3 regions of the Paenibacillus sp. PvR133 genome follow, and region 1 is predicted to be linked to each of the others. Evidence: riboswitches for the same ligand, from Rfam matches in the RefSeq annotation. Region 1 holds a riboswitch; each other region holds the start of a gene.
The links. A riboswitch is a leader RNA that binds a small molecule or an ion and turns the genes downstream of it on or off. The one in region 1 is predicted to bind cyclic di-AMP.

Region 2: it holds a riboswitch for cyclic di-AMP, as region 1 does, so the genes downstream of both, JOE49_RS06360 (C40 family peptidase) here and JOE49_RS12285 (hypothetical protein) in region 1, are expected to answer to the same signal.
Region 3: it holds a riboswitch for cyclic di-AMP, as region 1 does, so the genes downstream of both, JOE49_RS05965 (3D domain-containing protein) here and JOE49_RS12285 (hypothetical protein) in region 1, are expected to answer to the same signal.

Annotation. Positions count from the first base shown of each region.
Region 1 covers NZ_JAFIBS010000001.1:2,800,068-2,802,335, reverse strand. Annotated here, with positions in the region: gene kdpA (potassium-transporting ATPase subunit KdpA) at 1-709, opposite strand, end outside; gene JOE49_RS26900 (potassium-transporting ATPase subunit F) at 849-926, opposite strand; gene JOE49_RS12285 (hypothetical protein) at 1,110-1,505, opposite strand; cyclic di-AMP (ydaO/yuaA leader) riboswitch at 1,621-1,793, opposite strand; gene JOE49_RS12280 (glutathione peroxidase) at 2,260-2,268, shown strand, end outside.
Region 2 covers NZ_JAFIBS010000001.1:1,436,683-1,438,950, reverse strand. Annotated here, with positions in the region: gene JOE49_RS06365 (hypothetical protein) at 1-484, shown strand, start outside; cyclic di-AMP (ydaO/yuaA leader) riboswitch at 761-898, shown strand; gene JOE49_RS06360 (C40 family peptidase) at 904-1,404, shown strand; gene JOE49_RS06355 (GNAT family N-acetyltransferase) at 1,708-2,214, shown strand.
Region 3 covers NZ_JAFIBS010000001.1:1,331,876-1,334,143, forward strand. Annotated here, with positions in the region: gene JOE49_RS05960 (TatD family hydrolase) at 1-33, shown strand, start outside; cyclic di-AMP (ydaO/yuaA leader) riboswitch at 235-517, shown strand; gene JOE49_RS05965 (3D domain-containing protein) at 789-1,937, shown strand; gene rnmV (ribonuclease M5) at 2,084-2,268, shown strand, end outside.

The DNA of each region.
Region 1 (2,268 bases):
CCGCATAACCGCCTCCATTCGTCCCCAAATGCTTGATGGACTCCAGAGAAGCAATGGGCCCCATAGAAATCTGCTGCTGTGTTCCGCTCAGCGTCGTAAGATCCGCCGTAGGCTGTAGCGTCTGTGGTACCTTCAATCCAACCAGCACCAGCGTAAGCACAAAGGCCAGCGGCAGGAAAATCCTTATAATGGCTTTAATAAAATCTTGAAAGAAATTGCCCATCCCTTCACCGCGCCGTGTCAATCCTCTCATAAAAGCCGCAGCAACCGCAAAACCGGAAGCAGCCGAAGTGAACATCATCATCGTGACGAACGCCATCTGTGTCAGATACGTAAGCCCGCTTTCTCCGCTATAATGTTGGAGATTCGTATTCGTCATAAAGCTGATTACCGTATTAAAAGCTAGTGATGCTTCCATATTACTGTTTCCAGCCGGATTACCAGGAAGCATTCCCTGTAAACGCAACAGCAAGTAGCTGATCGCCACAAGCACGACATTCGTTGCAATGAAACTCATAACATACGTAGTCCAACGCATGCTCTCCAGCTTCTTCAATCCTACTATCTTATAAATCAGCTTTTCTGTTCCGCCAAAAATCCGATCCGTCCGATTGGGTTCATTCGAGAATACATGATACATATAGGTGCCCACTGGCTTTACCAAGAGCAGCAATATGACGATCACAATTCCAATTTGAAGCAGCTCCATCCTTTATTCCTCCTTCAAAATGCTCCTGCGTTTGGAACAACAGACCTGCTTCCAGAGCACCAATTGTGTGCAAACCCGCTACCTATAATGCTTAATATTCAGATCTGTTGTTCCCGCCCGCTCTATCCCCTATAGCTGACTAGAACTTTTCAGGGTTCAGGAGTGCGTAGATTAAATACATAAACACAATAGCCGTAAGCCCAAGTATAACGATCATCCTCTTCGTCCTCCTTTAGAGGTCTGCGCATCACACCAGCGTACAAACAGCAGTATCACTCCATAACTCACAGCCATGACGAGCAGCATGTATATATCCATCATGTTTATACCCTCCGTATCGGTCCTCAGATCGCCATTCTTATTTGATCATAAAATCATAAAACAACTATGTTATAAGTGCTTATCCGTTCAGCAGAAAACCCACCTCTCCGTTCAATGTGTAGATCACATGATCCGCTCCCAATCCCCGATAAATTCCTTGTGGATTACAGCCGTGCGTAATAACATAGATCGATTCCGATGTTAGCGGCCGACATATTTGCAGGAAACGGCACGTCAGATTCAAGCTGTTCTCGAACAAATACACACTACCAATTTCTTTTTTTGGAAAATTCCATTTTCCCGCTTGCATGGTATTGATGCGGACAATGTGCTCCACACCCATTTTTTTGAGCTGTCGTTCCTCCTGGGCGCTATTCGTGAGAACTGCAAACGCCAATTTTTTGAAAATAAGCAATTTCACAAAACTTCTGCCCGCTTCATTCGGTGCAGTGACAATAATTAACCGACCTTCCATCAGTAGCTCCTCTCCCGGTATAAAAAGACAACAAAAAGAAGCCGAAGGAAAAAGGCTTTCCTCCGGCTTCTTACATATCCATGATAAAATAAACCATGGCTGCACACGGCGGTTTGTTGCCTCTCCCTGTACGCTTACGAGGTTAGCTGTCGGATTCGGACGTGAGAGTCGCCCTATTTCTGGCACTTGACCTGAAAATTCACCCCATGAGACACACGGCTTCCGAAGCCGTACAATCTCGATTGGTTCCCCCGCTTTTGCAACTGCAAAATTCAGCGCTATAGACATTTCGTTGTTGCTTCATTCAAGTTAATTTGAAATTACGTCTTGAATCATACACCCGCGCATGGAAGACTGTAAAGCTCAACTGCGGGGTTATAAATCGGCCTTTAGAGCCTAGGATATTAATAATAGCGCTTACAATGCAACTATGCTTCTCACAGCTCCTTCAATCTCTGTTTTTCATCCCTTTTCGAAAATGATAAGCATGTCAATATTGGCGTAGGGTAGAGCGTTTTTGGCCTTTTTTTGTAAAAAGAGAAGAAAATACGCTATATGTACCAGCTAAACACCGATTGAACCCGCTTTTATAAGAAGAAACACCTTAATTCGCTCCATTTGCGGTGCGATTTACTGTTTTGAACAAAATACGATTTTACAGCGGCTAAAGGCTTGATACAGCTTTTCCAGACTTGCAACCTTGCTTTTAATTGCTTACAATTTAATTGCTGAATATTGAATAAGGAGAGATACTATGACCGTT
Region 2 (2,268 bases), 1.4 Mb from region 1:
CTTTTTCAAGGGTATGAAACGCCATGGCATGTCGTCGTTGTTGTATTACACCATCGAGTTGGGACTGCTGCTGCTTCCCGCCTTTTGGGTAGTACCGAGACTCTACCCTATTGTAGCAGGAACGCTTCAATCTCCCTCTTACCTGCTTCATTTGTTGCCCTATGCCATGGGGTGGATGGCTTACGGATGGTTCATTCGGCAGTGCATCCTGTATATGCAACTGGGGACTGTCGGTGGTCACGCCATACTATCGTCCCTGCTCGCCTTCTTTCGCCAGCTCCTCCCAGCTGTCGGTATATCTCTTTTGCTCGGTGCTTGTGTGCTGCTGGTCTTCGGTCTATTTGGCACCATAGCGATGATTTGGACTGGTATGCTGGCGCTCATTCTCCAGCAATCGTATCATTTTGTTACTAGTCTGGTCAGGCTGTGGCATATCAGTTCGCAGTACAGACTATGGCATACCGATATCTCCAGTAGAAGCTAAGCCCTGCCTTTATGTTTTTTACTTCATTTCCGTCTGTCGAAAAATCTTGATTCATATCCGCGCAAACGACACATAACTGAATACTGTTAACAAGATCTGTTCCTGGGACATTAGGAGCAGATTTTTTTTGTAACTTTTTGCAATGAAACATTTGCCAAAGCCAGCCGTCTTTGTTACAATAATCGCAGTGAACTGATAGTAACAACTTTGTAATCTTTATTGTAACCTTTATCTCAAAAATAACGTTATTGTGAATACTGCTCTCCAAGGTGCACATCTTAAGTTAAGCCTAATTCCTGGCACCTAGGAAGCGGGGGAACCAGTTTGGGTGAATTGATCTCGCAACAGAGTGGTCATAGGGGAACCTTCTACCGAATCCTTAAGCTAACCTCGCAGGCATTGGAAGGGGTATATTTTTTTTGAAGAAGAAGCTAACGATCGCAGCTATGGGTCTTGCCATTGCCTTTACATCTTTTACATTCGGTGGCGGCAGTGCATATGCAGACTCTAAGATGGACCAGGTCATTCAAGATGCCAAAGGAACGAGCTACAGAAGCGGAGGCACTACACTCGAGGGATTCGATTGCTCCGGCTTCACAATGTATGTATTCAACAAACTGGGAATTAAACTTCCGCATCAATCCGGATCACAATTCAAAATGGGATCTTCTGTATCCCGCGATGAAATGAGACCTGGAGACCTGGTGTTCTTCAACACCACAGGAAGAGGCATTTCTCATGTAGGTATCTTCGTAGGTGAAGGGAAATTTGCCCACTCCTCGACTTCACGTGGTGTAGTAGTTAGCTCACTGAACGAAAATTATTACGCTAACCGCTATGTCGGTGCAAAAAGAATTATGAGCACAGACGCTTACCATTCTGTAGCTTCAGAAATTCCTGATGACGACAACGTAGAATAACTAACGCACAGCAAGCTAACCTTAGCCGCAATTTGATTCTGGCCGGAATCAAATTGCGGCTTTTTATGTCCACAACATCAGCAATTATTATCATTACTGACGAACTGAAGCCTCAAAAGGTTTCAATTTTAGCGAACATCGTCGGTTTTACCGTCAGCGCTGGGGGAGCATATGAGCAGTAAATCCTTCTTATTGAATGTATACCCGACTTGAGTATGAAATAAACACGCTTGCCATTCCCCTGCAACTTGTCTACAATCTGTTGTTAATGATTGAAGTACCTGTAAAAGGAGGATAGAACACATGCCGGCCTCAATATCCAACTATCGGATCGTACCGATGGACGAGCATCAAGCGGCTGCAATCTGTGAGTGGCGCTATGATCCACCTTATAATATATACGGTTGGCTCCCCTGGGAACAAATGAAGGCGCTTGAAGTCGAATTTGGAAGTCCCACGCTTCGCCAAGAGCAATATGTTGCCGTACTGGATGAAGAGAATAAGCTGACGGGATTTGCTCAATATTTTCCTATGATCGGTGTGACCCGGCTAGGTCTTGGAATGCATCCTGAAAGATGCGGACATGGCAAAGGCTCTGATTTTGTCCGTGCCATTGCAGAGGAAGCCCAACGACGCAACCCGAAGAATGAAATTGATCTAGAGGTACTCACTTGGAATGGGCGCGCTATCCGGGCTTACAAGGCGGCTGGATTTGAGCTTACAGATACCTATGAACGCCAGACTCCCGATGGCAAAAAACCGTTTTTTTGTATGGTATATCGTCCCGAGCACCAAACCCAGGTTCTATGATAAAAGCGCCTTCGGCATACAACCGCGATGTTGTATAGCGAAGGCGCTTTTATC
Region 3 (2,268 bases), 1.5 Mb from region 1:
CGAAATGCCCTGGAACGATTTGACATTCAATGAAAAAGTGAAGAAATCGATCAAAATAAAGAGATAGACGAAGCTAATCATGAATTTGTTGCAGGAAACTCGAGAATATTACAATATTTTAACCGAATATTTTAAAAAATGTACTTGAAACCTGCTTTACAACATGCATAGAAACAGGATATCATCTTTTCAGTGAATTGTTGTTTGAATGTAAACATCAACAAGTCATTTCATGAACCAGTCTCGCTGAGTCCCTTTTACAGGGAACGGGGGAACCGATATGGCTTACAGTACGTCCGGCATATGTGCAAGAAGGGAACGTCTCTTCCGCCAGCCGGCTCGACCTAAATTCTTTCCCCGGATGGGATTGAATAGGTGGAGGAGCCGTATTTCGATTTCTTTCTGGGTCTTCGGGGTGAATGTGAAGGCGACCGCCATGAGCGGTTGACCCAAGCTAGGGCGACTCTCTACGTCCGAACCCGACAGCTAACCCCGTAAGCGTAACAAGAGAGAAGCCATCTCGTGCATGAGTTTTCCCGCATATTCACACATGCCGGAAGCCACGAAAGAGCTCTCTAGTCTCTTTCTCTGGCTTTTTTTGTTGTGAATAAAAGAAAATCTGTCATCATACTGTGGTTAAACAGGGGAGGACAGCATGCCGCGAAGACGGGTACATGGTGCAGGACAGTCGCAGTTTGGGCTTGTCTTGTAGAAAATCTGTTATAGTCACGTCAAATCTCAACTATGTCTTACTCCAGACGGCGGGCTATGTAAGGAGGACGGAGGAAATGGGCATTTTCCAAAAAAAGGATACCCATGAGTCACGCTCATCCAGCATGTCTTACGTATTGCGTTGGAAGCAAGAGAATGTGCGCCAGGCTGCTTTGGTTGCTATTTTTCTAATCGCGCTAACGATTATGATTTCAATTCTGATGTACACGCAATCTAAAAAACAAGTCTTTTTTGTCATCGATGGCAAGGCGTCTGCGGTAGAAACCCGGGAATCCAAGCTTCAAGATTTGCTGAGCGAGCATTCCATTTCACTTCAGCCGCATGATACAGTTTCCATGCCGCTAAATGGAGCAATACAGGATGGCGATCGCGTAGTCATTAAACGTGCCAATCAAGTCAAAGTATCTTCAGGCAATGAGACGAAAAAGCTGTACACAACAGAAAATACAGTAGAAGGTGCCATTCGTACCTCGGGCTATAAATTATCATCAACGGATAAAGTTTATCCTGCGTTGGATGCCTCTGTTTCGTCTAACATGGACATAAAAATCGTCCGTGTGAAGAAACAGCAGGTCGAACAGAAAAAACAGGTGCCTTATCAGGTCATCAAAACGGCCGATCCGAGTCTTTATAAAGGCGATAATCGGGTCATTCAAAGCGGCAAATCGGGTGTGGTCGTCCAGCACGTTCAAAAGGTATATCATGATGGAAAGTTGGTATCCAAACAGCTGGTTAACAAGGAAGTTGCACAGAACCGTGTGGATAAAGTCATTGCAGTAGGAACGAAGAAAAAACCGGTCGTTCTGGCTGCTTCCGTCGGTCCCAATGATGCGGTTAAGGCAACAACGGTTAGTTCGGGCAGTGCTGTCCGTAAAGCAGGCATCAATTTTAAATATAGCAAAGTTTTACAAAATGTCTCCATGACGGCGTATTCCTCACAGGAGCCAGGTATCGGTACACGTACTGCATCCGGCGCACGTGTCACGGAAGGACGCACCATCGCGGTCGATCCGAGTGTAATTCCAATCGGCTGGTGGGTATATATCGAAGGGGTGGGCTTCCGCCGTGCGGAGGATACCGGTGGCGCGATTAAAGGCCACAAAATCGATGTGTATTATGAGAGTTTGAGCCGAGCCAACCAATTTGGTCGTAAGCACGGTAAAACCGTTTATGTTATCGGACCGATAAAGCCTGAAATCAACTAAAACAGGTTGTGTATGTTGAGGGCAATGCGATAGTATTAACAACATAGTTATGCCATGCTAAGAAGAGGATATCCTCTTCTTATTTTGTTTTCAAAAGCAGGGAAAGATAAATATAGCTTGCTGTGTAGCAGTGGAGGGAAACGCAAATGATCAAGGAAGTGATCGTGGTAGAGGGCCGGGATGATACGGTGGCCATTCGCCGCGCTGTTGAAGCGGATACGATAGAAACTGGCGGCTCAGCCATTAATAAAATGACGCTGCGTAAAATTGCATTGGCGCAGGAGCGGCGGGGGGTCATCATTTTAACCGATCCCGATCATGCAGGGGAGCG